3 regions of the Aeribacillus sp. JST-2 genome follow, and region 2 is predicted to be linked to each of the others. Evidence: predicted binding sites of a transcription regulator. Region 2 holds the regulator's gene; each other region holds the start of a gene.
The links. The regulator Rex, encoded in region 2, represses fermentation and respiration genes when NADH is low (regulators of the CRP and FNR family bind a similar motif). The targets are predictions, from matches to a motif close to TTGTGAAATATTTCACAA.
Positions count from the first base shown of each region.

Region 1: the regulator Rex is predicted to act here: its motif matches at 1,809-1,826, upstream of AC0KTX_RS07270 (AtpZ/AtpI family protein).
Region 3: the regulator Rex is predicted to act here: its motif matches at 2,389-2,406, upstream of AC0KTX_RS07550 (cytochrome c oxidase subunit 2A).

Region 1 covers NZ_JBVVUU010000010.1:11,471-16,777, reverse strand. Annotated here, with positions in the region: gene AC0KTX_RS07280 (serine hydroxymethyltransferase) at 1-845, shown strand, start outside; gene upp (uracil phosphoribosyltransferase) at 1,059-1,688, shown strand; gene AC0KTX_RS07270 (AtpZ/AtpI family protein) at 1,955-2,176, shown strand; gene AC0KTX_RS07265 (ATP synthase subunit I) at 2,186-2,569, shown strand; gene atpB (F0F1 ATP synthase subunit A) at 2,576-3,286, shown strand; gene atpE (F0F1 ATP synthase subunit C) at 3,355-3,561, shown strand; gene atpF (F0F1 ATP synthase subunit B) at 3,797-4,261, shown strand; gene AC0KTX_RS07245 (F0F1 ATP synthase subunit delta) at 4,258-4,797, shown strand; gene atpA (F0F1 ATP synthase subunit alpha) at 4,813-5,307, shown strand, end outside.
Region 2 covers NZ_JBVVUU010000016.1:51,179-56,485, forward strand. Annotated here, with positions in the region: gene AC0KTX_RS09985 (lysostaphin resistance A-like protein) at 168-902, shown strand; gene AC0KTX_RS09990 (YdiK family protein) at 949-1,104, shown strand; gene tatC (twin-arginine translocase subunit TatC) at 1,239-1,988, opposite strand; gene tatA (twin-arginine translocase TatA/TatE family subunit) at 2,007-2,183, opposite strand; gene AC0KTX_RS10005 (redox-sensing transcriptional repressor Rex) at 2,199-2,840, opposite strand; gene AC0KTX_RS10010 (ABC-F family ATP-binding cassette domain-containing protein) at 3,168-5,099, shown strand.
Region 3 covers NZ_JBVVUU010000010.1:62,028-67,334, forward strand. Annotated here, with positions in the region: partial or broken gene AC0KTX_RS07535 (P-loop NTPase family protein) at 1-5, shown strand, start outside; gene AC0KTX_RS07540 (b(o/a)3-type cytochrome-c oxidase subunit 1) at 58-1,698, opposite strand; gene AC0KTX_RS07545 (cytochrome c oxidase subunit II) at 1,695-2,168, opposite strand; gene AC0KTX_RS07550 (cytochrome c oxidase subunit 2A) at 2,184-2,327, opposite strand; gene AC0KTX_RS07555 (DUF423 domain-containing protein) at 2,500-2,871, opposite strand; gene AC0KTX_RS07560 (YwdI family protein) at 2,989-3,303, opposite strand; gene speE (polyamine aminopropyltransferase) at 3,449-4,297, shown strand; gene AC0KTX_RS07570 (uracil-DNA glycosylase) at 4,362-5,045, opposite strand; gene galT (UDP-glucose--hexose-1-phosphate uridylyltransferase) at 5,217-5,307, opposite strand, start outside.

The DNA of each region.
Region 1 (5,307 bases), on a different contig from region 2:
AGTTTAACTTTGTTGAATATGGCGTCGATCCCGAGACTCATTTAATCGACTATGAAGAGGTTCGAAGAAAGGCTCTTGAGCATAAGCCGAAGATGATCGTAGCTGGAGCCAGCGCATATCCGCGCGAAATCGATTTTAAAAAATTCCGTGAGATAGCTGATGAAGTAGGAGCTTATTTAATGGTCGATATGGCTCATATTGCAGGGCTTGTTGCAACAGGACTGCATCAAAACCCGGTGCCGTATTCTCACTTCGTCACAACAACGACACATAAAACACTTCGCGGTCCACGGGGAGGAATGATTTTATGTAAAGAAGAATTTGCAAAACAAATCGATAAAATCATTTTTCCTGGCATTCAAGGCGGTCCATTAATGCATGTCATTGCGGCAAAAGCAGTAGCGCTAGGTGAAGCGTTAAAGGATGAATTTAAACAGTATACGCAGCATATTGTCGATAATGCCAAACGACTCGCAAAAAAATTAAAAGAAGAAGGATTAACTTTAGTTTCCGGGGGAACCGACAATCATTTAATTTTAGTTGATGTCCGCAACTTGCAGTTAACCGGAAAAGTTGCGGAAAAAGTACTTGATGATATCGGCATAACCGTCAACAAAAACGCAATCCCTTATGATCCGGAATCGCCATTTGTCACAAGCGGCATCCGCATTGGAACAGCAGCTGTGACAAGCCGTGGTTTTGGCTTGGAAGAAATGGATGAAATCGGATCGATCATCTCATCAGCACTTAAGTCGCATGATGATGCGGCAGCTTTGGAAAAAGCAAAAAAACGTGTTCAAGCTTTAACGGAAAAATTCCCGCTTTACCCTAACTATGAATATTAATAGTTTATAAATAGTGTTCGAAACGGCATGTTTCGGGCACTATTTTTTTATCTAATCGATCCAATCAAATCGTTTCCAATTCCCTGGTCCGGCCGTCCGCTTAAGGCAGGGAACCATATTTTTCTTGTTAAAATTCCCTGTTGCAAATGTTGAAACTTAGCTGTTTTTTCTGTAAAATCTATTGAGGCTAAACAGAAAAGGAGATGTGAAACATTGGGCAAAGTTTTTGTGTTTGACCACCCATTAATACAGCATAAACTTTCATATATTCGTGATAAAAAAACCGGCACAAAAGAGTTCCGCGAGCTCGTAGATGAAATCGCAACGTTGATGGCATTTGAAATTACGCGTGATCTTCCTTTGGAAGAAGTAGAAGTGGAAACGCCGGTAGGCACGGCGAAAACAAAAATCCTTTCCGGAAAAAAATTAGGCGTCATCCCAATCCTTCGAGCCGGTCTTGGAATGGTGGACGGCATATTAAAATTGATTCCAGCCGCAAAAGTCGGTCACATCGGTTTATACCGCGATCCGGAAACATTAAAGCCTGTTGAATATTATGTGAAGCTTCCTTCCGATGTGGAAGAGCGGGATTTTATTGTGGTAGATCCTATGTTGGCCACAGGGGGTTCGGCAGTTGAAGCGATCAATTGTTTAAAGAAACGAGGAGCCAAAAATATCCGTTTCATGTGCCTTGTTGCTGCTCCAGAAGGGGTTCAAGCGATGGAAAAAGCACATCCCGATGTTGATGTCTACATTGCGGCGCTTGACGAAAAATTAAATGATCACGGTTATATTGTACCTGGGCTGGGCGATGCGGGAGACCGCCTGTTTGGTACAAAATAAAAGGCGAACAAATTTATCGCCTTTTTTGTTTTCATCGTTCAACGGAGTTTGCACTGAAAATTTGTTTGATCACAAAAAGTTCAAATGTCAACAAATAATAAAATGTTTTTTGTGAACAATTTGTGATATTCAGCACAAATCAGCAACTTTTTATTGGCAAACAGATTGACATTGCCAAGTGCCTATTGTATGCTAAACGGGGTGGGATGATAAGGTTTTCAAGAGTCGGGAAATCCGATAAATTTTTCTTATAAAAAGGACAAAAAATGAAGCAGAAAAAACGTCATCCTTTAGGTGGATATGCTTTAATGTCCGGCATTGTTTCATATTTGGCTGGATCCATCCTCATCGGCATTTTTGCAGGGAGATGGCTGGACAAACAGTTACATACCGAGCCGATTTTTTTGATTATCGGCGTCCTCGTTGGACTGGCTGCAGGGGTAGCAGCAACTTTGAAACTGGTCCAAGACTATTTCTCGGGAGAATGATTGCCAATTATGGTTGATATTGAGAGTTTTTTTATCCGCAGCATAAAATATATATTGTTCTTACTCGCCATCTATATGTTGGCATGGGGATTTACTCCTTACCCTAAAGTTTTCCTCGGTCTTGCCCTTGGTACAAGCTTTAGCCTCTATAATTTATGGGTGTTTGTGCGTAAATTCAAACGAATCCAGCAAACATTGAAAGAAGGCCGTTCGGTTCGTTCACTCGGGACAGCATCCAGAATGGCGGCCGCAGGTTTAGCGGTAATAATCGCACTGAAATTCCCTGAATATTTCCATTTAATCGGTGTTGTTATTGGATTAATGACAATGTATGTTGTCATTATAATAAATTCCATTCTTAATATTTGCGGACAAGCTTGGGAAGAGAGGTGAAATTTGTTGGGTCACGAAGCTCCAATTGTTACATTTTTAGGTCTTCAATTTAATTTGTCAAACATCCTTATGATATTGGTAGCCAGTACAATCGTATTTATTCTTGCAGTGCTGTCCACCCGATCCCTATCAATGAAGCCGACAGGCATGCAAAACTTTATGGAGTGGGTCATCGACTTTGTTAAAAACATTATCAACAGCACGATGGACTGGCAGACAGGAGGGCGGTTCCTTGTATTGGGAGTTACGCTCATCATGTACATTTTTGTTTCCAATATGCTTGGATTGCCTTTCGCTATTGTCGTTGACCACGCACTATGGTGGAAATCGCCGACGGCAGATCCGACGATCACGTTGACACTAGCAGTTTTGGTGGTCGGCTTAACGCATTACTACGGCATCAAGTTGAAAGGATTTTCCGGTTACGGAAGCGACTATTTCAAACCGCTGCCGTTTCTATTCCCGTTAAAAATTATTGAAGAGTTTGCCAATACGCTGACGCTTGGTCTCCGTCTTTACGGAAACATTTATGCAGGGGAAATTTTGCTAAGCCTTCTTGTCGGTTTGGCAACAAGCAGTCCATTTGGCCTTATCGGATCTATTATTCCAATGATGGCATGGCAGGCGTTTAGCATTTTCGTTGGAGCCATCCAAGCCTTTATATTCACAATGTTAACAATGGTTTATATGGCGCATAAAGTAAGCCATGACCATTAATAATAAATTAGTTATGCTAACATATTATTAAAACAATATTTTGTACAAATAAAAGGAGGATCTATTTCATGAATTTTTTAGCAGCTGCAATTGCAATTGGTTTAGCGGCACTTGGTGCCGGTGTCGGTAACGGACTTATCGTATCTCGTACAGTTGAAGGAATTGCCCGCCAGCCAGAAGCTCGCGGAATGTTGCAAACAACAATGTTTATCGGGGTTGCGTTAGTTGAGGCGATTCCGATCATCGCGGTTGTTATCGCATTTATGGTCTTGTAATCAAAACATTTTGGCAAGGTTCGGACGAAACGTTTGAGCCGGTAAGAATGAAAAATTAAAGAAGGGAAAATGGCGAAGTTATGCAAACATCTTCGCCATTCCTTTATGTAATGAATGGAAGCACCACGTAAACGATAGATGTTTGACCAATGGAATGGACTCTTGAAGGGAGTGAAACAAAGCTGTGTTAACGTTTGATTTTGCACTTGGCGCCGGAGGTTTCGCTGCCGGTGATATGCTCGTCCAGCTAATTGTATTTTTAGTTTTGTTGGCATTGCTCAAAAAATATGCTTTTGGACCGCTTATGGGCGTTATGAAACAGCGTGAAGAATATATTGCGAATGAAATCAGCGCTGCTGAAGAAAAAAACGCTGAAGCGAAAAAGCTTGCTGAAGAACAGCGCGAACTTTTAAAACAAGCCCGCCTTGACGCACAACAATTGGTGGAAAATGCCAAAAAAGTAGGAGAGCAGCAAAAAGAAGAAATTATCAAGGCAGCACGTGCCGAAGCGGAGCGATTAAAAGAAGCGGCCAAAAAAGAAATCGAGCAGGAAAAAGAACAAGCTGTTGCACAATTGCGCAATCAAGTGGCATCATTATCCGTTCTTATTGCATCAAAAGTGATTGAGAAAGAATTGAACGAAGCTGAGCAGGAAAAATTGATTAACGACTACATTAAAGAGGTAGGAGAACAATTATGACAGGCGGAGTGGCAAAGCGATATGCGTCGGCTCTTTTTCAAATTGCAAAAGAAAAAAACGAATTGCCGCAATTTGAAGAAGAACTGCGGGCGGTAAAACAAGTGTTTACGGACAATCCGCAATTGCTGAAAATTTTAGAACATCCAAAAATTCCGCTGGAAAACAAAAAATCATTGGTGAAGGATGCGTTTTCTTCCGTGAGACCTGAAATCGCCAACACCATTCTTTTGTTGATCGACCGCCATCGCATCAGACTGATATCAGAGCTTGTGGACAGCTTTGTGGAGTTATCTAATGAAGAGCAGCAAACGGCCGGAGCAGTTGTTTACTCGGTTCGTCCGTTGAAAGAGGAAGAAAAGCAGGCTCTATCTGAGATATTTGCTCAAAAGGTCGGCAAAAAATCATTGAAAATTACAAACATTATTGATCAAAGCTTAATTGGCGGATTAAAGCTTCGCATCGGAAACCGGATTTTCGATGGAAGCATCAGCAGTAAGCTCGAACGCATCGGGCGCCAAATAGCGAAAAGTTCGTAGATAGGGGTGAAATACATGAGCATTAAAGCTGAAGAAATCAGTGCACTGATAAAAAAGCAAATTGAAAACTATCAGTCTGAAATAGAAGTTAGCGATGTCGGCACAGTCATTCAAGTAGGTGACGGCATTGCCCGCGCTCATGGCCTCGACAATGTCATGGCCGGAGAGCTTGTTGAATTTGCAAACGGCGTAATGGGAATGGCGCAAAACCTTGAAGAAAATAACGTCGGTATTGTTATTTTAGGACCTTATAAAGACATCCGCGAAGGCGACGAAGTGAAAAGAACGGGACGGATTATGGAAGTTCCTGTCGGCGAGGAGCTCATCGGCCGTGTAGTAAACCCGCTCGGACAGCCTGTTGACGGACTGGGTCCAATTGAAACAACGAAAACACGTCCAATCGAAAGCCCTGCTCCGGGAGTCATGGATCGTAAATCCGTTCATGAGCCGCTGCAAACGGGGATTAAGGCAATTGACGCCCTTATACCAATCGGCCGCGGACAACGCGAA
Region 2 (5,307 bases):
AATTATTATATTAAAGAAACCTAATTCATTTTTCAAGTATCTTTTAAAAAAATTTCTCGGCGCTGCAAAATAATAACAGGCCGGTTCTATCTAAAATTCTCTCTCAATGTTGACGATCGGTTTATGCTAAAATAAATTTATAAATTTTTTTAAAGGGGAACGCATTGGTGAAAAAACAAGATTGGTGGATTATCATTACGTATACCATTATGCAGTTGTCTGCTTTTGTCGGTGTGCCGCTTTTTTATAAACTGGGAATTGGTGCGGACGAGAATCCGAATAACAGCTTATTTCAAGCTCAAGCCTATTGGTCGATTGTCAGTTTCACAATAGCGCTTTTACTGATATTATTTTTCCTCCGCCATGATGTCAAAAACAAAGAACGCCATATTCAGGCGGCGCCAGCAGCAGAGTCTGTCGCATGGGCTGTTTTGGGAGTCTTTTTAGCTTTTTTCGTCCAAACGATTGCCGCAAATATCGAAGTATATATATTTAACATTCGCCCTGGATCGGAAAACACTCAGCTGATCATTGATCTGATAGAAGTAACGCCTTATTTGATCATTGTCACATCGATAATAGGCCCGATCTTGGAAGAAATCATCTTTCGAAAAATTATTTTTGGCGCTATCTATCGTAAAACAAACTTCTTTATCGGCGCTCTTGTCAGTTCCTTGCTGTTTGCGATCGTCCATGGCGAGCCCGAACACATATTGCTTTATGCTTCGATGGGATTTACGTTTGCCTTTTTATATGTCAAAACAAAACGAATTTTAGTTCCTATTTTTGCCCATACAATGATGAATACGATCGTTGTGCTCATTCAAACGATATTTCGCGACGACATTGAAAACATGATTCAACAAATGGAACAAATTCAAACAATTATTGGAGGCATCTGAGAGTATGAAGTTAAATCCGAATTCCATGGGACTATTTTATTTCACCATGGGAGTTTTATTTACATATTTGGCAATACAAAGCGCAAAAGATGGTTTGTGGTCAATCCCGACATTCATATTGATGGTTTTAGCTACATTTGATTTTGCCGTTTCGCTTCGAATGTTTGCTTTTTCCTATAAGCTTCGAAAAAACAAAAAATAAGGGACTGTCTATAAAGTTCATTTTAGTCTCACATGTTTCCAAGTAAAAGACCCAAGAATGTTGATATAACAGCATTCCTGGGTCTTGCTTTTTTCATAAATTCGTCTGAAAAACCGTTTTTTGGACAGCACCTTTTATTTTGGATTTTTTTCTTCTTTTGCTTTTGATTGTTGCGACCTTTTATAAGCGAATCTTGAAACAATGATGCTGATTTCATATAAAATCAACAACGGAATTGTTACCATTAAATGGGAGACGATTTCCGGCGGCGTAATAATCGCTGCAATGACGAGCAAAACAAAATAAGCATATTTTCTGATTTTTACCAAAAATGCCGGATGGATGATTCCAAGCCTTGTGAAAAACATAATGACAACGGGCAATTCGAATAACAGACCAAACGGCAATGTTAACTGCAGCAAAAACCGAAAATATTCATTGATCCCGATCATTTGCTCAATGTTTAAATCATCAGCAATACGCTCCATAAAATCTATGACAAACGGAAACAAAACGAAATAAGAGAACGCTACACCTGAAAAAAACAATATGAGCGAAATGGGAATATAGCTTAACGTCACTCGCCTTTCTTTTTCATAAAGCCCTGGGCTGATAAAAGCCCACAACTGATAAAATAAAACGGGCAAAGTTAAAACAACGGCGATAATGAAAGTAAACTGCATATACACCATTAACGGGTCAGCGGGGCGAAAGGCATTTAATACAAAACGCTTGGCTTCGCTTGTCTGCTGTAAATAAACGATGATCGGCTTGGCCAAGAAAAAACCGGCAATGAAGGCAATGAAAAAGAAAACGACTACAATGATCAGCCGTTTTCTCAACTCTGCTATATGTTCCAACACAGACATGTTTTTATCTTTCATAACGTTTCATCCATTCTTTCACTCTTCTTTTTTCTTTTCATCCTCTTTATCGTCCGTTAATCCTTTTGTCGCTTTTTTAAATTCTTTTAACGTATCCCCTGCGGCTTTTCCAAGTTCAGGGAGTTTTTTCGGTCCGAAAATAAGAAGAGCTGCAATGATGATGAGGATCAGGCTCCCAGGTCCGATTGTCGGCATAATGCGAACACTCCTTTATTGTTCATCAGAATAATGCTTCAAAAAATATGCAAGCGCCTGCAGTTCGACAGATAAATCAATATGATGGATGCGAATGTTTTCCGGAACATTCAGGCGGGCCGGCGTAAAATTCAATATTCCTTTAATTCCTTTTTTCACTAAACGATCAGTAATGCTTTGCGCCTCTGTAGCCGGAACTGTTAAAATGGCTACCGGCACGTCTTCCGGCAAAACGGTTTCCAGTTCATTCAAATGATAGACAGGAACTCCCCCAACTTCCTTTCCTATTTTATCTTCTTGAACATCAAAAGCAACCACAATTTGTGTGTTATTATTTTTCGTAAAATTGTATTTTAAAAAAGCGGTTCCTAAATTTCCGACTCCAATCAAGGCGACTTTTGTCAATTCATCTTGATCAAGCGTCTTTCTAAAAAATGATAACAAATAATTCACATTATATCCATAACCTTTTTTGCCTAATGCTCCAAAATAAGAAAAATCTCTTCTTATCGTCGCTGAATCTACTTTGACTGCTTCGCTCAGCTCCTTTGAGGAAACACGTTGTTTCCCTGATGCGTGCAAATTTTGCAAAAAACGATAATATAATGGCAACCTTTTGGCAGTTGCTTGCGGTATTTTAGATTGATCTTGATTCATGTTCATCCCTCGCTATCAACAAACGAACAGTGATATCGATCGAAACTATTCATTTCAGGTCACAGCTGTTTAAAACTGCGGATCGTGTTAACGCTTCCACGTAGTAGTTTCTATAATTTTACAATTTTTTTGTTCGCATAATTGCTCTATGCTCTTCTCCATCTTAAATGCGCAGCCGTTTTAGCCTTTACTCTGCTCTACATTAAAACTATACACTATTTTTTTCATATTGTCTTTTGGATGATTGTTACAATTTCTTGACCTTTTCTTGCTCGAATGAGAATCTATGAGCTACACTAATCCTATCATAGATTGAGGTGAACAAACATGATGTTATTGCAGCTAAACCAAATTACGAAATATTTTGGCGCTGATCTTATTCTATCGAATATTAAACTTGAAATCCAAACGGGAGATAAAATTGCTCTCGTGGGACGAAACGGCGCTGGAAAATCAACTTTATTAAAAATCATTGCCGGTGAGATGTCATATGATTCAGGTGAAATCGTAAATCCGAAGGACTTAACAATTGGTTATCTGGCCCAAAATGCAGGGTTGGAATCAGATCGTTCGATTTGGGAAGAAATGCTGACGGTATTCGAAGACCTTCGAAAAATGGAAAAACAGATGAGACACCTTGAACAAAAAATGGCGGAAATAAATCCCTCTACAGGAAGCAGCCAACTGGAACGTTTCATGAAAGAATATGATTTGCTTCAACATTCATTTAAAGAAAAAGGCGGATACCAATACGAGGCGGACATCCGCTCCGTTTTGCATGGATTAGGCTTCTCCGATTATGATTACTCAACCAAAATTTCCGTTTTAAGCGGAGGCCAAAAGACTAGATTAGCGCTTGGCAAGCTTCTTTTGACAAATCCCGATTTGCTTATCCTTGATGAACCGACAAACCATCTTGATATGGAGACGTTAAGCTGGCTTGAGCGTTATTTGCAAAGCTATGATGGAGCTGTGCTTATTGTTTCCCATGACCGCTATTTCTTGGATAACGTCGTTCAAGTGATATATGAAATTTCCCAAACTATTTGCACGAAGTATGTTGGAAACTACAGCGCCTATTTAAGGCAAAAGGCGGAAAATTACGAACGGGAAATGAAACAATATGAAAAGCAGCAAGAGGAAATCGCCCGAATGAAAGAATTTATTCAACGAAATCTGGCAAGAGCTTCAACGACAAAAAGAGCTCAAAGCCGGAGAAAAATGCTTGAAAAAATGGAATTGATCGATAAACCAAACAGCGGCGAGAAATCAGCCCGCTTTTCCTTCGAAATCGAACGGCAAAGCGGAAATGATGTATTGAAAGCATCTGATTTAGCGCTTTCTTACGATGGCCAAACAACGATCGCATCAGGCATAAGCTTTTTCATTCATCGAAAAGATGCCGTTGCATTAATTGGACCAAACGGCATCGGAAAATCGACATTATTAAAGACCATCCTTCATCGGTTAAAACCACTGGAAGGGAAAATTGAATTCGGTTCAAATGTAAAAATCGGCTATTACGACCAAGAACAAGCTGATTTAACATCGTCAAAGCGTGTTCTTCATGAACTATGGGATGATTATCCAGAAAAAACGGAAAAGGAGATTCGAACCGTTTTAGGCAATTTTTTATTTTCCGGTGATGATGTTCTAAAAACAGTCTCCTCTTTAAGCGGGGGCGAGAAGGCTCGTCTTGCGCTCGCAAAACTGATGCTGAAAAAAGCTAATTTCCTTGTCATGGATGAGCCGACAAACCACCTTGATCTGGACAGCAAAGAAGTATTGGAAAATGCCTTGATCGATTATCCGGGAACAATTCTTTTTGTTTCCCACGACCGTTATTTTATTAACAAAATTGCCACAAAAATATTTGAATTATCCACAAATGGGATAACGGAATATTTAGGCGACTATGATTATTACATCGAAAAAAAAGCTGAAATGGCCGAGCTTAAAAAATGGACTCAATCGGAAAAAATGTTGGATGAAAGCGAGAATCGAAAACAAAGCAAACGATCTTATCTACAGGAAAAAGAACTGAAAAAGCGGGAAAGGCAAAAACAGCGGCTTATTGAGGAAATTGAGAACGAAATTGCGGAAATTGAAAAAAAGATTGCGGAAAATGATGAAAAACTTTGTGATCCAAATGTTTATCAAGACCACGAACAGGCGCAGGAAATCCATGAACAAAATGTTGCCTTAAACAAACAGTTGGAAAAGCTGATCAATGAGTGGGAAACGCTTCAAACGACATAACCGGCAAAGAACGCCGGTTATTGTTTTTTTCAACATCAATAGTTTTCCACAAACAAAACCTCTGTCCTATTTCATTTCGGTTTATTTATACACATTATCCACAAAAATACACCTGATTTATCCACATTTACACAAATCTTTCCTAACTGTTCTGTCAACATTTTTTGGATTCATCCACAAAGTTTTGAACAGTTGTGGAGATCTTGTG
Region 3 (5,307 bases), on a different contig from region 2:
ACTAATCATAGAAAGAAGAGGGTGTCCCAAATTTGATTCTTTTGGGACACCCTCTTTTTACCAAAACTTGAATCCGGGTGAACTTGGCGCATTTTCGATTATATCAATGAGTGGAATTGTGTAGGCAATCGCAATAAGAATCACTGAAAGACCGATCCATACTTTCCAGTTCTCAAGCAATAATGGCGTTTTTTCCGCATCGTCGCGGACTTCACCGACAGGAAACTCTTCCGTTCCTTTTGGAGCAGTTGTCGCCAAGCGAACGACAATAAAAAGGATCATTAAGATGGCTACGAATAAGATCGCCCCGCCAACCGCCATGATGGTTTGGTAAGACAGCCATTCCAATGCTTGCGGATGATCCCCATACGTTGTGTAGGCCGTTCTTCTTGGAGCTCCAAAAAGACCGACTGTATGCATCGCACCGGACATGAGAAGCATGCCGACACACCAGAAAACCGTCTGAATCATCCCTAATTTATTTAATCGAGGCGTCAATGTTCTTCCTGTTAAATGCGGGATCAGCCAATAGGAGACGCCAAAAAATGTCAATGCCACAGTCGTTGCCACCGTTAAGTGAAAATGGCCGGTCACCCACAGGGTATTATGAACGACTTGGTTCATTTGGTTGCTGGCATTAATGATTCCACCGGCGCCGCCGGGTATAAAGATGAGCATTCCCATAAATGGCGCAAAAAAACGGACATCCGACCATGGAAGCCTTTTGACCCAGCCAAACAATCCGCGGGCGCCTTTTTCTCTTCCGCTCATTTCAAAAGTTGCAAACAAAGCGAAAGCTGTCATTAACGACGGAATGATCACCATAAACGTCAATACGATCTGTAAGAATTTCCAAAACGGATCAATCCCGGATTCCAATATTTGATGATGGAATCCCACTGGTATAGAGAAAAGGATAAACAGGACGAATGCTAATCTGGCAAGCGAATCGCTGAAAATTTTCCCGCCAATGATTTTAGGTATGATGACATACCAGACCATGTAAGTTGGCAAAAGCCAGAAATAAACAAGCGGATGGCCAAAATACCAAAACAATGTACGGCTTAACAGCACATTGATTTTATCGGTTAAACCAAATGACCAAGGAATAAATTGGAATAAGACCGTTATGGCCACCCCGAGAGTTGCAATTAACCATAAAATCATTGTTGCAACCGCCATAAAGCTTAATAGAGGTGAAGTTTTTCCGTCGTTTTCCTTTTTCCAAACAGCATATTGGCGAAACATGCCGAATCCGCTCACCCAGCTGCCAACAACTACAAGCGTAAGGCCGATATAAAACCATGGTGAAGCTTTCAATGGAGCATAGAAAGTGTACAGCACCGTTGCTTTATTTAATAAAATCATCACCGTTGTAATAGCCGTCCCAATGGTCATGAGCCAAAAACCTATCCAACCCGCTTTTTTGGCAATTGTGATTAATTCGCCTGTCGTCCGGCTCATGGAAGCATATAAAAAACCTATAATAAAAAATGTTGTAAATACGAGTGCCAACAACACTCCATGAGCGGTCAACAATTGATAGTAGCCAATACCTGCAGGCAGTTCGAGCGTTCCACTGCGAACGAAAGCTTGAAGCAAGCCGGCAATTGCTCCTAAAAACAAGGCTGTATAGGCAACTGCTATATGTGCGAGAGCCAGTTTCCCGTCGTTTTGATGAATCGTTCCGCTTTTCATGTTTCAGTCACCTCTATTTTCGTGCTCATCATCTGATGGCCAGCACCACAGTATTCGTTGCAAATCACTAAATAGCTTCCGGATTTTTTAAATGTGTAAGTGTGGGAATTCACATGTCCAGGTGTCACCATCATATTGACATTTGTTCCAACGATCTCAAGTCCATGTACAACATCCTTGCTTGTTACCACAATATGGACTTTTGCCCCTTCAGGGATTTTGATCTCATTGGGAAGAAAGGAAAAAGCTTGGGAAATTAAAACCAGTTCGTATTCATTTTCGCCAATTTTTCTTAGACCCGGTTGATCAAAGGGTTTTGTTGAATCGACTTTTTCTGGATCTAATACGGTTTTATCGCTTGGTGGATGATGGCCTTGGGCAAATGCGCTAATACCTACAATTGTTAAAAACATCACAAGTGTCGCTGTGCCAATGACGAGCCAAATCTTCTCCAGCTTGTGCATATGCATGATGAACACCTTCCTTTACAATCGTTGAATAAACAAGGAATAAACCCCAAACCAAGAGAGAACTAAAAAAGCTGCCAACAAAAGAACGGAAACAAAAGTGCCGGATAACGAAGTTTCATGCTTCGCCTCTTTCTCCTGTTCCTTTTTTAAGTAAGCCAATAGTCACACCAGCCTTTCTTCCTCTTTTTTAAAAAATTTTAGATGAGTTACTATCGTGAATCTGTGACAAAAATCACATGATCGTTGCTACTTTTTGACAGTCTGTTGAACTTTCAGTTTTTTTCCAAATAAAAACGTCTGTCCACTGAACAGTGAACAGACGTTTTACAAATTACATATATTTAACCGCTGCCAAAATGAGGAGCAGCCATGCGATTAAAAAGGAAACGCCGCCAAGCGGTGTAATTGCCCCGAGCACTTTGATTTGCGTCACACTTAGAAGATAAAGGCTGCCGGAAAACAAAAGAATGCCGATGAGCATCAGCCATCCGGCCCATACGGCCTGCCCTGCTTGCGGATGGTGCTGCAAGAAAAAAGCAGCAGCAATGAGGCCAATAGAATGGAACATTTGATATTGTACACCTGTTTGCCATGTCTCCAAATATTTTTGCGGAATTTTCCCCTCTAAACCGTGGGCGCCGAAAGCTCCTAAAGCTACGGACAAAAAAGCGCCGGTGGCTCCAAGAATAAAAAAGATTTTCATCTTCTTCACCTTTTTCCATTTTTATTTTCATCTTACCTGATCAAACCATGTTTTTAAATGAATGGAGTCGCGATGCCACAATGTTTTCACAATTATTCCAATCAGCTCGAAGTGTTTTTAGAAATCAAAAATTGATTCTCCATTCGCATCCTCTTCTTCCAAAAAACGTTCTTTAACCTGTAGCCTGTCATCGTCTTTTTTCGGAAAAATTCCCATCATTTTTTCCAGTTCAAGCGGGGTGATTTCATCTCCACGTCCAATACCCTTTTCCGCTTTAATATCGGCTGATTTGTCCTCTTGATCCAAAATAACATCGCAAAGGGAACGGACAACGAGAATACGCGCTTTTAACTCATGAGCCGATTCCGCCCCTTTTGCCTTTCTTAACTCTTCTTCCATTTTTACAATCATGGCCGAAACCGGTATATTCAAAACAGATCGCCCCTCACAAAAATATCTGTGCTTTTTTTATCATATTGAATTCTGGAGCAAATCGCAATCTGTTCGCATTGATTCACTTTCCATTACAAACTTGTTACAATAGGGAGGGAATTTTTGTGCACAAGGAGGCTGGCAGATGAACAATCAATATTTGCAAACAATCAACGGCGATCTTTGGTTAACGGAAGATGAAAGAGAAAACTTGAAAATCAGCTACAGAATAAAAGAAATTCTTTATTCCGCGCAATCGCCGTATCAACACGTCATGGTGCTGGATTCATATGATTTTGGCCGGATGCTTGTTTTAGACGGTGTTGTGCAAACCACTTCAATTGACGGGCACATCTATAATGAAATGATTTCACACGTCCCTCTCAACATTCATCCCAACCCTGAAAAAGTGCTGATTATCGGCGGCGGGGATTGCGGTGTTGCCAGAGAAGTGTGTAAATATAATACAGTCAAGGAAATCGATATGGTAGAAATTGATGAGCTTGTTGTTTCCGCATGCAAAGAGCATTTGCCTGAAGTGTCAGGAAACTTAAACGATCCGCGCGTTAACTTTTTATTTATTGACGGTGTAAAATATGTTGAAAACAAAAACGGTGAATACGATGTGATCATCGTTGATTCGTCTGATCCAATCGGACCGGCGGAGCAGTTGTTTTCAAAAGATTTTTACGCCAACTTACACAAAGCGTTAAAAGACGACGGCCTCATGGTATGCCAAAGTCAATCTCCTATTTTTCATTTGGATGTTTTAAAACGCTCTTATGGCCATATTCAATCTTTATTCCCAATTACAAAACTCTACACAGCTGTTGTTCCCACCTATCCGGGAGGCCTATGGAGCTTTACAATTGGTTCGAAAAAATATGAAAACGTAAATGCAGCCAATTTTTCAAAGGATACAAAATATGTAAATGAGGCCATTCTCGAGGGATGCTTTCAACTTCCTGAATTTTTACAGCAAGCATTGAAATAAAGGGCGCTGAAAGGCGCCCTTTTCCTGTTAGTTCACTTTTCACTTAAACGCAGGCAGACAGCCATCATATATCATCATCACTGATGCACCAGTCAATTTCTTCTAATCCGATGGACTTTAAAAATTGATTTGCTTTGGAAAAAGGCCTGCTGCCAAAAAAGCCCCTGTTTGCAGAAAACGGTGACGGATGGGGAGATTCGATGATATAGTGTTTATCAGCATCAATCATTTCTTTCTTTGCTTGCGCGTGCCTTCCCCATAAAATGAAGACGACCGGAAGCTCCCGTTTGTTTAAACAGCGTATGACTTCATCCGTAAACAGCTCCCATCCCTTTCCGCTATGGGAATTGGCCATTCCGCGTCTGACTGTCAGCACAGTGTTTAACAACAAAACACCTTGTTTTGCCCATTTGACTAGATGGCCGTGTTTTGGAGGCCTGCAGCCAAGATCTTGCTCAAGTTCTAAAAAAATATTTTTTAAAGAAGGCGGCTGGGCAACACCCGGCTTCACGGAAAAACTTAACCCATGCGCTTGATTCGGGCCATGATACGGATCTTGTCCCAAAATGACCACCTTTACTTTTTTATAAGGTGTATAATGGAGAGCATTAAAAATGTCATACATGTCTGGATAAATGGTATGGTGTGCATATTCCTCCTTTAAAAATACCCGGAGTTCTTTGTAATACGGCTTTTCGAACTCCTCTTTCAGAAGCTCCCACCAGTCATTTTTTAAGATTTGCTTCATTTCCTGTTTACACCTTCCCGACCCTTTTAAACTTCGAAACTATTTTTTATCTTAAAATGAATCGTCATTATTTGTCAAAAGCGGCCGACAATCGTTCATTTTCAACAAAATGTTCCACATGGAACAAATTATTTTCCGGGAAATAAAAAAAGGGGCGAAAAGCCCCGATTTTTACAATGTACGCAGAAAACGGGCAAACGCTTCTTGGCCTTTTTTGTCCCGCTTAAACACGCCGCAATGCTCCAATATTACCGCAAAAACC